DNA from 2 places in the Ochrobactrum sp. 19YEA23 genome. Region 1 is predicted to be linked to the other one. Evidence: predicted binding sites of a transcription regulator. Region 1 holds the regulator's gene; the other holds the start of a gene.
What was found. Region 1 encodes PhoB, which activates phosphate uptake and scavenging genes when phosphate is short. Its sites were predicted from a motif close to TGTCATNNANCTGTCAT; they were not measured.
Positions count from the first base shown of each region.

Region 2: the regulator PhoB is predicted to act here: its motif matches at 3,108-3,124, upstream of QBD01_RS21405 (esterase-like activity of phytase family protein).

Region 1 is NZ_JASAMQ010000001.1:305,740-311,530, forward strand. It holds gene pstB (phosphate ABC transporter ATP-binding protein PstB) at 1-95, shown strand, start outside; gene phoU (phosphate signaling complex protein PhoU) at 190-912, shown strand; gene phoB (phosphate regulon transcriptional regulator PhoB) at 1,058-1,744, shown strand; gene QBD01_RS01405 (hypothetical protein) at 2,138-2,323, opposite strand; gene QBD01_RS01410 (cell wall hydrolase) at 2,380-3,333, shown strand; gene QBD01_RS01415 (hypothetical protein) at 3,414-3,686, opposite strand; gene QBD01_RS01420 (aminopeptidase) at 3,859-5,112, shown strand; gene dps (DNA starvation/stationary phase protection protein Dps) at 5,184-5,681, opposite strand.
Region 2 is NZ_JASAMQ010000010.1:65,242-71,032, reverse strand. It holds gene QBD01_RS21415 (nucleoside hydrolase) at 1-546, shown strand, start outside; gene rbsK (ribokinase) at 613-1,590, opposite strand; gene QBD01_RS21405 (esterase-like activity of phytase family protein) at 1,669-3,036, opposite strand; gene QBD01_RS21400 (MFS transporter) at 3,234-4,424, shown strand; gene QBD01_RS21395 (hypothetical protein) at 4,607-4,807, shown strand; gene QBD01_RS21390 (DMT family transporter) at 4,823-5,716, opposite strand.

The sequences.
Region 1 (5,791 bases):
TCGGCAATCTGGTCGAAGTGGGCGACACGGAAACGATGTTCACTGCGCCGACCGAAAAGCGCACGCAGGACTACATCACCGGACGCTTTGGCTAACAACGAGGGCGGGGGACAAGCCTCCCTTGCCCGCGGACTGCGCTAGCAAAAACAGAAGTGCGGCTTCCCCGCAATTTATATTACGAGGTCTACCATGCCGTCTCAGCATACCGTTCGTTCCTACGATGAGGAACTGAAGTTTCTCACCCACAAGATCGCCGAAATGGGCGGACATGCGGAACGTATGGTCGAACAGTCGGTCGCCGCTATCGTCAATGCAGACAACGCCCTTGCCCAGCGCGTCATTTCAGACGACCTGATCCTGGACGCCAGCGAACGCGAAATCGACGACAAGGCCGTGATGATCATCGCCAAGCGTCAGCCGATGGCTGTCGATCTGCGCGAGATTATCGGTTCGATCCGCATCTCCGCCGATCTGGAGCGCGTTGGCGATCTGGGCAAGAACATTGCCAAGCGCGTTGCCGCCGTTTCGGAGTCCCGCCAGCCGGTCAAGCTCTATCGCGGTCTTGAAACGCTGGCCGAACTGGCGCTGACCCAGCTCAAGGACGTGCTCGACGCCTATGCGTCGCGCTCGGTGCAGCAGATCAATATCGTGCGTGATCGCGACGATGAGATCGACGCCATGTACACCTCGCTGTTCCGCGAGCTGCTCACCTATATGATGGAAGATCCGCGCAATATTTCCGCCTGCACGCATCTTCTGTTCTGCGCCAAGAATATCGAGCGCATCGGCGACCATGCGACCAACATCGCGGAAACCGTCTATTACATCGTGACCGGCCTGCAGATGCCTGCCGAACGACCGAAAGAAGACCTGAGCCACGGCATCGTCGTGGATGAGGCACGCAAGCCCTGAGTAAGCGCTGCGTTTGGAGCACATCAGGACGGCTTTGCCGAAAGGAGCTCCAAATGCGGTGGAGAATGAGTGAATAGCGCGGCGGCACGCGGTCGATAGGGGGACGTGTATCTTCCGCTCGCTGGATTTTAATAGGGAATATTGGATGTCACAGGTACCCAAAATCGCTGTGGTGGAAGACGAAGAGGCGCTGAGCGTTCTGCTGCGCTACAATCTTGAGGCCGAAGGCTATCAGGTGGATACGATGCTACGCGGCGACGAGGCTGAAATCGCGCTGCGCGAGAACGTACCGGATCTTCTCATCCTCGATTGGATGCTTCCTGGCGTATCGGGCATCGAACTGTGCCGCCGTCTGCGCCAGTGGCCGGAGACGGAACGTTTGCCGGTCATCATGCTGACCGCCCGCGGTGAGGAAAGCGAACGCGTTCGCGGCTTGAGCGTCGGCGCCGACGATTATGTCGTAAAGCCGTTCTCGACGCCTGAGCTTCTGGCCCGCGTCAAGGCCATGCTGCGCCGCGCTAATCCAAGCCTGCTGTCGCATGTGCTGAAGGTGGGCGATCTGGTGCTCGACCGCCAGCAGCATCGTGTTTACCGCAAAGAAAAGGAAGTTCGTCTTGGACCGACGGAGTTCCGCCTGCTGGAATATTTCATGATGTCGCCGGGCCGCGTGTTCTCACGCAGCCAGCTTCTCGATGGTGTCTGGGGACCGGACATCTATGTCGATGATCGCACCGTCGACGTCCATGTCGGACGCCTGCGCAAGGCTATCAACTTGGGTCGCGCGCTTGATCCGATCCGCACGGTACGCGGCGCCGGTTATTCTTTCGGCTGATCGAACTTCAATAGAAACTGCTCTTCGAGCCCGTCTTTCGTGACCGAAAGGCGGGCTCGATCACTTTCAGACGTGCCCATTTTGCCAGTTGCCTGCTCCACCCGATTCGGTCAGATGAGGTGCTGAAAAGGCCAAAAATGGCCAATCTCACGGAATGTTACGTAGCTTGCATCAAAGTTGAAGGAACCGGCGCAGGACTTGCTAAAACAGTTACGCCGCAGATTTTCCCAACCGGATGAAGCAAGATATATCAAAATTTTACAGCAGTTGCGAATTAAGGCAGCGATGTGGCCTGTATTGAGGAACTATGATTTCCATCAAATCAAAGGTTTATCTCTTTTCTGTAGGTTCATTAAGAAATTATTAATAGTTTTGAATGGTTTGTGTGGGCAATTACGCTCGTGATTCGGGTTTCATTTGTGGCCGTTTCGATGGTTTCAGCAATTTCGGAATTTGACCCATTGCCTTTTTTTGGCCTAAAAATTCCAAAACCTTGAAGAAGACGAGCGACGGCAGGTTGTTTGATTTTTGATCTTCGCCTGCTTTGACTTGCACCGCAGCTAGACCCGTACCGGTCATTATTGGCCTTCGGATCGACTGCTTCAGTTAAGGGTCCTGAATATGAGACTGAGCCGTTGACGCGCGCTGGTAATTGGAAGCTGCCTGTATTGGCAGGACTGCTCGTAGCGCCCTTCGTAATGACGGGCTGCACGACGACCGGCACCACAGCCAAGACTGAGAAGACGGCGGCCGCAAGCCACGTCAAGTCGGTTAACGGCGTCAAGACCTATACCTACACGGCGAGGGACAAGGAGTGCCTCGAGCGCGCAATGTTCTTCGAATCGAACCGTTCCAGCCCTGATGGTCTGATGGCTGTCGGTACGGTCGTCATGAACCGCCTCGCATCGGGCCGTTATCCGGATACTATTTGTGGCGTTGTCGGTCAGAAGAACCAGTTCGCACCGGGCGTTCTCAGCCGCAGGATGGAATCGGGCAAGCTGCCCGACGTTCAGGCAGCTGCTGACGCCGTGCTGAAGGGCCAGCGCCATCCAAAGCTGAAGAACGCCATGTTCTTCCACACGGCTGGTCTGTCATTCCCGTATAACAACATGCATTACGTGCTGGTTGCCGGCGGTAATTCATTCTACGAGAAGCGCAACCGCGACGGCTCGTTGCAGAACCCGGTGCCGCAGGAGCCATACAATCTGGCTCTCGCCTATTCGCCGCAGTCGCCATCCACGCCGCAAGATCCGTCTTATGACGTGACGCTGCCACAGGCCGGTCCAGTGCCGGAAGCAGCGCCCACCGTACAGGTCGCGCTGGCGGATGCCGCAAAGATGGAAACCTCTATACGGGGCAGCGGCCTTGGCCCGCAGGCACGTGGCAATCGCCTCTCGCACCAGAATGGTATAGCGACAGCACAGGCACAGCCACAGATTCAGCAGGTTGCGTCCTATCAGCCGCAATTCGATACGTCGGCGCCTGCAAGCCCGCCGCAATCGCTCGGATATGCAGCGGCAGACCAGAAGCAGGCCGATGCAATCGGCGCGTTGCTCCTGTCGCAGGACCGGCCGGAAACGCCTCTATAAGTTGATTTGAACGGTTTCGGTGCGGGCTGATCTTTCCGATTGGCCCGCATTTTTCATTTTAGCTATGCGAATTGCCGTAACTACCGGGGGCGAACCACAACTGGACGATAGATCGGCTGATAGAGCATGATCGGCTGGTCGTAGAAATCGACGCGGTTTTCCCAGGCGCGGCGATCTGCGCGGCGGTCGAGATCGAGGCGCATCAGGCAATTGGCAAATGCTTCGGTCTGCGGCTTGAACCCATAACCCCGGCAGGTCCGTTCATCGGCAGCGCGGCGCTCTTCCGGCGTCATGGTGACACAACCGGCCAGCAGGCCCGCAAGTCCCAATAATACAAGCGCTTTCTTATTCATTCTCTTTGCTTTCCATATTGCTGACCGCGGTATCCAGTATAGACCATATCCTGAAAAGAACGTGGTTTAATTGCGCCATCTGATAAACTGGCGGCGAGTGTACAGAAGTGATTCTTTCATGACGCCCCCTTTCTTGAGGGAGGCGCTTTCGCATCAAAGAGGTCTGCAGCCCATGGCTCACGATATGCAAAATCCCGTCATTGATCCGGTGAAGCTCGAACGGCTGGCTGAAGTGGCCGTCCGCGTCGGCCTGCAATTGCGTGAGGGGCAGGATCTGATCATCACGGCGCCGGTTATTGCCTTGCCGCTGGTACGACTGATTGCCAAACATGCCTATAAGGCGGGCGCTGGTCTGGTGACGCCATTCTTCGCCGATGACCAGATTGCGCTGGCCCGCTATGAAAATGCGCCGGATGCAAGCTTCGACCGTGCTTCGACCTGGCTCTATGAGGGCATGGCCAAGGCTTATTCCGAAGGTGCGGCGCGTCTTGCAATTGCTGCCGACAATCCGATGCTTTTATCCAGCCAGGACGCCGCGAAGGTTTCGCGCGCCAATCGCGCCAATTCCAAGGCCTATCAGCCGGCGCTGGAAAAGATCGCTGGTTTCGACATCAACTGGAACATCGTTTCCTATCCGAATGCGGCATGGGCGCAGCTCATGTTCCCGAATGAGCCGGAAGAGGTGGCGACCCGCAAGCTGGCGGAGGCCATCTTCGCCGCTTCGCGCGTGGATGTCGAAGATCCGATTGGCGCATGGGCTGCACATAATGCAGCGCTTCGCACCCGCACACGCTTCCTGAACGGCAAGGCCTATAGCGCCCTGAACTTCAAGGGCCCGGGCACGGATCTGACGGTCGGACTTGCTGATGGTCACGAGTGGCACGGCGGCGCGTCGACCGCCAAGAACGGCATTACCTGCAATCCGAATATTCCGACGGAAGAGGTGTTTACCACGCCGCATGCATTGCGTGTCGATGGCTATGTCGCCAGCACCAAGCCTCTGTCGCATCAGGGCACGCTGATCGAAAACATCGCAGTGCGTTTCGAGGCGGGCCGTATCGTCGAAGCCAAGGCGACCCGCGGCGAAGAAGTGCTGTCGAAAGTGCTCGATACGGATGAAGGCGCGCGCAGGCTTGGTGAAGTGGCGCTGGTGCCGCATTCCTCGCCGATCTCGCAAAGCGGCCTTCTGTTCTACAACACGCTTTTCGATGAAAACGCTGCGAGCCATATTGCACTCGGTCAGTGCTATTCCAAGTGCTTCATTGATGGCGCCAAGTTGACGCCGGAACAGATCAAGGCGCAGGGCGGCAATTCCAGCCTCATTCATATAGACTGGATGATCGGTTCTGGCGAAATCGATGTCGATGGTATTAAAGCCGATGACAGCCGCGAGCCGGTTATGCGCTGCGGCGAATGGGCGAACTGAGAACTGACAGCAGAAACTAAAGAGGCCGGGAAATCTCCCGGCCTTTTGTTTGACGGTGAAAGTGCTAAGCCTCAGTTCTTTTCCTGCACATGAGCTTCGAGGAACCAAAGCGCCTTGTCCAGCGAGCGCGATGCGGCAGTGAAAATATCCGCTGTGTTGTCGTCGCCGGCGTCATCCGCATCCTTGATTGATTTGCGCAACAGGTTGGCGACATCGCCATAGCGTTCAATCAGTGCACCCAGATGGTCGTGAACCGCATAAATATCGGTCGGATACGGCTTCAGTTTCGTTTCCTTCACGACGATCTGGGACGTGCCATAAGCCGTGCCGCCGAGCTGAACCGCGCGTTCTGCAATCGTGTCGACATGATCGTCGAGTTCGGTGCGGAAACCGTCGAGCATTTCGTGCACTGCGATAAATTGCGGGCCCTTGAGGTTCCAATGCGCCTGCTTGGTGATCAGCGCAAGATCAATGGTCGCAGCCAGATTTTCATTCAACAGCGCGATCATGGTCGTCTTGGTATTGGAAGGAAGATCGTTGCGGGTTGCATGCGTCGACTTATTGGACATTTTATCCTCATATCCTTTGCACAATCAGGCGCGAGCGATTGGCCAGCTCGCAGCGATTGGGGAAATCGCCAGCGTGGGAGCGGTCGAAAGGACGCACAAACGGCACCGTC
Region 2 (5,791 bases), on a different contig from region 1:
ATTGCCTCCGCGCTGATCCGCGAACCGAAGATCGCCGGGCGCGTCAAGGAAATCGTACTGATGGGCGGCGGCTATTTCGAAGGCGGCAACATCACGCCTTCGGCTGAATTCAACATCTATGTCGATCCGCATGCCGCAGCGGTCGTGTTCAAATCCGGCATCCAGATCACCATGCTGCCGCTTGACGTCACCCACAAAGTGCTGACCACCGAAAAGCGCATCGCCGCCATTCGCGGTCTCGGCACCCATGTCGGCGAAGTGGTCGCGGCATGGCTCGAATTCTTCGAGCGCTATGACGAAGCGAAATACGGCACCGATGGCGGCCCACTGCACGATCCAAATGTCATCGCCTATCTGTTGAAGCCAGAGCTTTATTCCGGCCGTCATTGCAATGTGGAAATCGAGATCAATTCGGAGCTGACCATCGGCGAAACGGTCGTCGACTGGTGGGAAGTGACCGACCGCCCGAAGAACGCGCTGTTCATCAAGGATGTCGATGCCGATGGTTTCTTCACGCTTCTGACGGAACGTCTGGCGACGCTCTGATCTCTCGTCAAAATGAAAAAAGCCGCGCTGGTCCAGCCAGCGCGGCTTTTTGTTTACAACTGAAACTCAGGCGCTGGCGATCAGCGCTTCCACTTCGCTTGCAGTCGGCGCTGCCGCGCCTGCACCTGCCCGTGTGACCGCAATCGCCCCCGAGGCGGACGCAAAGCGCACGCAATCATGCAGCGATTTTCCTGCCGCATAGGCGACCGCGAAACCGCCATTGAAACTGTCGCCTGCCGCGACCGTGTCCACGACCTTGACTTTGAACGGCTCGAAATGCCTGACCTCACCCGCGGTCACCAGCAATGCCCCACGGCTGCCAAGTTTGAGGATGACGGTCTTGGGGCCGCGTTCCAGAAGGTTGCGGGCTGCCGCTTCCGCCGAGGCCAAATCGGTCGGCTCGATGCCGGTGATTTCGGCGGCCTCGGTCTCGTTCGGCGAGATGATGTCGCAAAGCGCAATCAGATCCGCCATGCGGCTGGCATCGCCAACCGGAGCCGGGTCGAACAGCACCTGCCCGCCTGAAGCACGCACGGCTTTCGCAACCGCCAGATTGGCCTCATGCGGCACTTCGCGCTGCAGCAACGTGATCTTCGCTTTGGCAATGTCCGCGGCGTGCGCATCGATATCGGTTGCCGACCAATGTGCATTGGCCCCCGCGCAAACGGCAATCGTGTTCTGGCCAGCCTCGTCGACCTGAATGATCGCCATGCCTGTCTCGACACCGTCAGTCACCCGCACGCCATCTGTGTTGAGGCCGAATTCCTGCATCTGCTTGACGGCAAGATCACCGAAGGCATCGTTGCCGACCGCGCCGACGAAGCGCACATCGCCGCCGAGCTTGGCGACAGCCACGGCCTGATTGGCGCCCTTGCCGCCGAGACCAATCCCGTAGCCCGACGCATTCACCGTCTGCCCCGGACGTGGCAACGCCGCCATTCGTGCGCTGACATCCACATTCACACTGCCGAAAATGAAAATCTTCAACGGCTTCCTCCATAGAAGTTTTGCTGCACCATAACTGCGAGCGAAGAAAACTTCCATGTCGGTACTTCTGTCGTGCACAGACAGAAAAGCCGCGAGATTGTCTCGCGGCTTTTCTTCAATCACGGGGCAGTCGACTTATTCGGCTTTCAGGAATTCGCCGACTTCCAGCAGCACGAACTCATTATCGTCAACCTTGTCGAGCGAACGGCCTGCCGAGAACGGCAGATTATTGTCGTTACCGACGATGATATGGGTATCGTCCACGCGGTCGACATTCTCGATCGTCACAAACGGCATGTCGTAAATGGCGTCATGACCACCCTGACGGCGCTTATTGTCCGGGTCTGCAATGGTCAGCAGATCGATGTAGCCGATCTTGCGCACTTCCTTGCCGACATTGCTGTCATCGAAGGAAATCTTGTAGATGCGCTTGACCTTGGACGGCACGTCGAAGCAATCCGGCTGCGGCTTCTTCGGATCGGCACAAGCCTTTTCCGCAACGCCTGCACCGTTGTCGCGTTCGATGACCAGACCCGTGCTGGCATCCAGCATATTGAAATCGCCAATCGCTTCGCCGCCTTCAGCCAGAGGATAGAGCCACGAACGGCCCGTCCACTTCTTGTCAGCCACGCTGAACTCGATGATGCGCAGGCCAGTCTTGCCGCTGTCGGTCTTTTCCGGTGCGCCATCGACGAAAAGCGGGCCTTCGAGGAGACCGTAGAGCTTCGAACCGTCCTTCGACATGGCAAGGCCTTCAAAGCCGCCCGAACGCTTCAGATTGTAAACCGGAAGCTTGAGGCTCGGATTGGCCGGCAAGGCGAGCTTTGGATTGTCCGGCGAGACGACCTGCGTTTCACCAACCTGCGTTGAGAACACGTCCGTCAGCTTGCCGTCAGTATCGAATTTCAGCAGGAACGGACCGAATTCCTCGCCCACCCAGAAACCATCCGCCACGGGCTGGATCGATTCCACGTCGAAATCCGCGCCAGTCAGGTAACGCTTTTCCGCGCCTTCCATGACGATCGGGAATGGTGCTTTCTTGTCCGGGTCGCTGAGGAATAGGGTCTTCACGCGCTCGACCTTGCCGTTGTCCCAGTCGAACTTGACATTGTGCAGCATCAGCATGGCGTCGGGCGAATTGAACTTCGTGCCGAAACCATTGTCCGACAGCGTCCAGAAGCTGCCGTCTTCCATGGTCTTGATGCCCGAAAAGCCCTGCACAGGCTGGCCGTCGAAGGGAAGCGAAACGCCGGTTTTACGCACGCCATCCTTGCCTTCAATCGTACCGATGCCTTCAGCACGCTTGCGGTCTGCTGTGGTGAATTTGCCGGAGGTCTTCAAATGATCTGCCGCACCATCCGGTGCCGCGATGACCGTGTTAGCTGGCAGGATCGCATGGGCCTTCAGCGTGGCAGGAAATGCTTTTTCCTCCGCCGATGCCGGAACAATGGTGAAAGCCAGAAGGCTGGCGAGAATGGTCGACGTGCCGAAATACCGATGCATGGAATGTCCCCGTTCCAAGTTAGCTCTGCGGTATCGGTAAGCTGGCTTCGTGACATGTGCTTGACTGTCCAATGAAGCTTTGAAGACTTTCCCTGAGAAAGCGCGGGAAAACCGAACTTCGGTGATTTGGAATATTTTTCCTCTATTCGGCAGACAACTATGACGCTAGTTTCCTGCGTCGTTGTATGAGGGAAAAAATGACCGATAATTCGTCCGTTCGCCGCAATATTCTTATCCTGACGATGGCGCAGGCGCTCGGTGCGTCGAGCCCGCCTATCGTCATCTCGCTCGGCGGCCTTGTCGGGCAGAAATTGTCGTCCGATCCGGCCCTCGTCACCCTGCCCGTCAGCCTGTTCAATCTGGGACTGGCGCTCGGCACTTTGCCTGCCGCGTTCTTGATGCGGCAGCTCGGGCGGCGCAATGCCTATATGATTGGTGCGCTTGTCGGCGCGACGGCGGGGCTTGTCGCAGCCGCTGGCATTTTCTCCGCATCATTCCTGATCTTCTGCCTTGGCACGCTGACAGCAGGTCTCTATGCCGCCTATGTGCAGAGCTATCGCTTCGCCGCCGCAGACACCGCCAGCGGCGACATGAAAGCCAAGGCAATTTCCTATGTGATGGTTGGCGGGCTCATCGCCGCAATCGTCGGGCCGCAGCTGGTGATCTGGACCCGCGACACGATCCCCGATGCCATGTTCGCCGGCAGTTTCCTCAGCCAGGCGGTGCTCGGCCTCATCGCATTGCCGGTCCTGTCCATGCTGCGCGCGCCCAAGGCTGTCAAAGCGGCCAATGCCAGCAATGACACCGGAAGACCCCTGATCGAAATATTGAAAATGCCGCGCTTCATCCTGTCGGTCGCGGCAGGCGTCTGCTCCTACGCCCTGATGACCTTTGTGATGACGGCTGCACCTATCGCCATGGTTGGCCATGGTCATTCGGTCGATCACGCAGCGCTCGGCATTCAATGGCATGTGCTTGCCATGTTCGGACCAAGCTTCTTTACCGGCAAGCTGATCGCCCGCTACGGCAAGGAAAAGATCACCGCGCTCGGCCTTGTGCTGATTGCCGGGGCGGCTGCCGTTGCACTCGGCGGCTTCGATGTCGGCCATTTCTGGATGGCGCTGATCCTGCTTGGCATCGGCTGGAACTTTGGCTTCATCGGCGCAACCGCAATGGTCACCGACTGTCACACGCCAGCCGAGCGCGGCAAGGCGCAAGGCGCCAATGATTTCATCATGTTCGGCACGGTTGCCTGCGCGTCGTTCTTCGCGGGATCGCTGCTGCATGCGTCCGGCTGGGAAACGATCAACTGGCTGGTTTTCCCGGCTGTCGCACTGGTGCTCGTGCCGCTTATCCTGCGCCTGAAGCCAAAGGCAGTGACACAATAGCCAGCTTCACAAATAAGCACGCTAACGTGACTTGGACTTAGTTTTGCCAGAAGCTATCTATTTTACTGACGAGCATCGATCCGATTCAATCGGATCGATGCTCTATCTTTCTTTTCAAAAGCATCAATTCGACGCCGTATATTCAGCTTATTGAGTGCCGGACGAACCGCTGGAACGAGACAATGATCAACGATCTGACCGACGAAATCTTCTGGCTGTTCACCATCGGTGTCTGCATTCTGTTCATTATCCGCCTGCTGTCGCCACCCCCGGCGATGCGCAGCAAGGCATCCGCGCAGCCGCTTCCGCGCCCGCGCTGGCGCTCGCGTCGCCGCGCTTTCCGTGAACGCTGGATGGCACGCAGCAAAGCCGAACGGCCCTAAAAGGCGAAAGACGTCTCAGCGCATAAAGATAAGCGCCATACCGACCACGGTAAAGGCCGCGCCAAGCCATGCGCCTGCGGCAGGGCGCTCGCCCGTCCTGAGCCAGAGCAGCGGCAAGATGATGACCGGGGTTGTGGCCGAAATGGTCGAGACGATGCCCGCTTTGCCACCCGACAAGGCGAAAAGCAGCAAGGTCATGCCGATGCCCAGCGACAGAAATCCGGTCAATGCCGTCATCGCCCCAACCCGCCAGTTGAGCGGATTGCGCGGCTTCACGGCGGTAAATGGCAACTGCATCAGTATCGACAGACATAAGGCGGCAGTGCCGACGCGCAACATGGACCCGACGAGCGGGTCGATGCCCGTTTCCATCACCGGACGCGCAATGATCGAGCCGATGGCCTGACCGAGCGCGGACAACAAGCCAAGGCCGATGCCCGCCCATAGCGATCCCTTGATCGTTTCCCATGGATGCAGCTGCGTTGCGCGCTTGCCAAAGAAAATCGCCAGCGAAACCCCAAAAACCGTGATGACAATGCCGAGCACGGCGATCAGAGACAGAGTTTCACCGAGCACCAGCCAGCCGAGCAATGCGGTCATTGGCGCGTTCATGGCGAAGAGAATGCCGGAGCGGCGCGGTCCAAGCCTGTTCAGCGTGATGAAAAGCAGAGTATCGCCCAGAAAAATGCCGATGAAACCGGAAAGCATCAGGGGCAAGACAACATCGCCGCTCAGCTGCTGCCATTTCCCAGTCGCGATGACATAGATGGCAAGCAGGCTCGTGACAAACACCTGCCGCACGCGATTGAAGGCAAGCGCGCCCAGATGACCGGCTGGCCAGGCGGAGATGAGGCCCGTCAGTGCCCAGCACGTTGCTGCGCCAGCGGCAGCCAGCTCATAGATCGGCATGTTATTCCTGCAATTTTCCCAAATCCGGCATTTGGTGCGCCGCTCCTCCGGCGCGCCAAACACTATGCCGCTTTC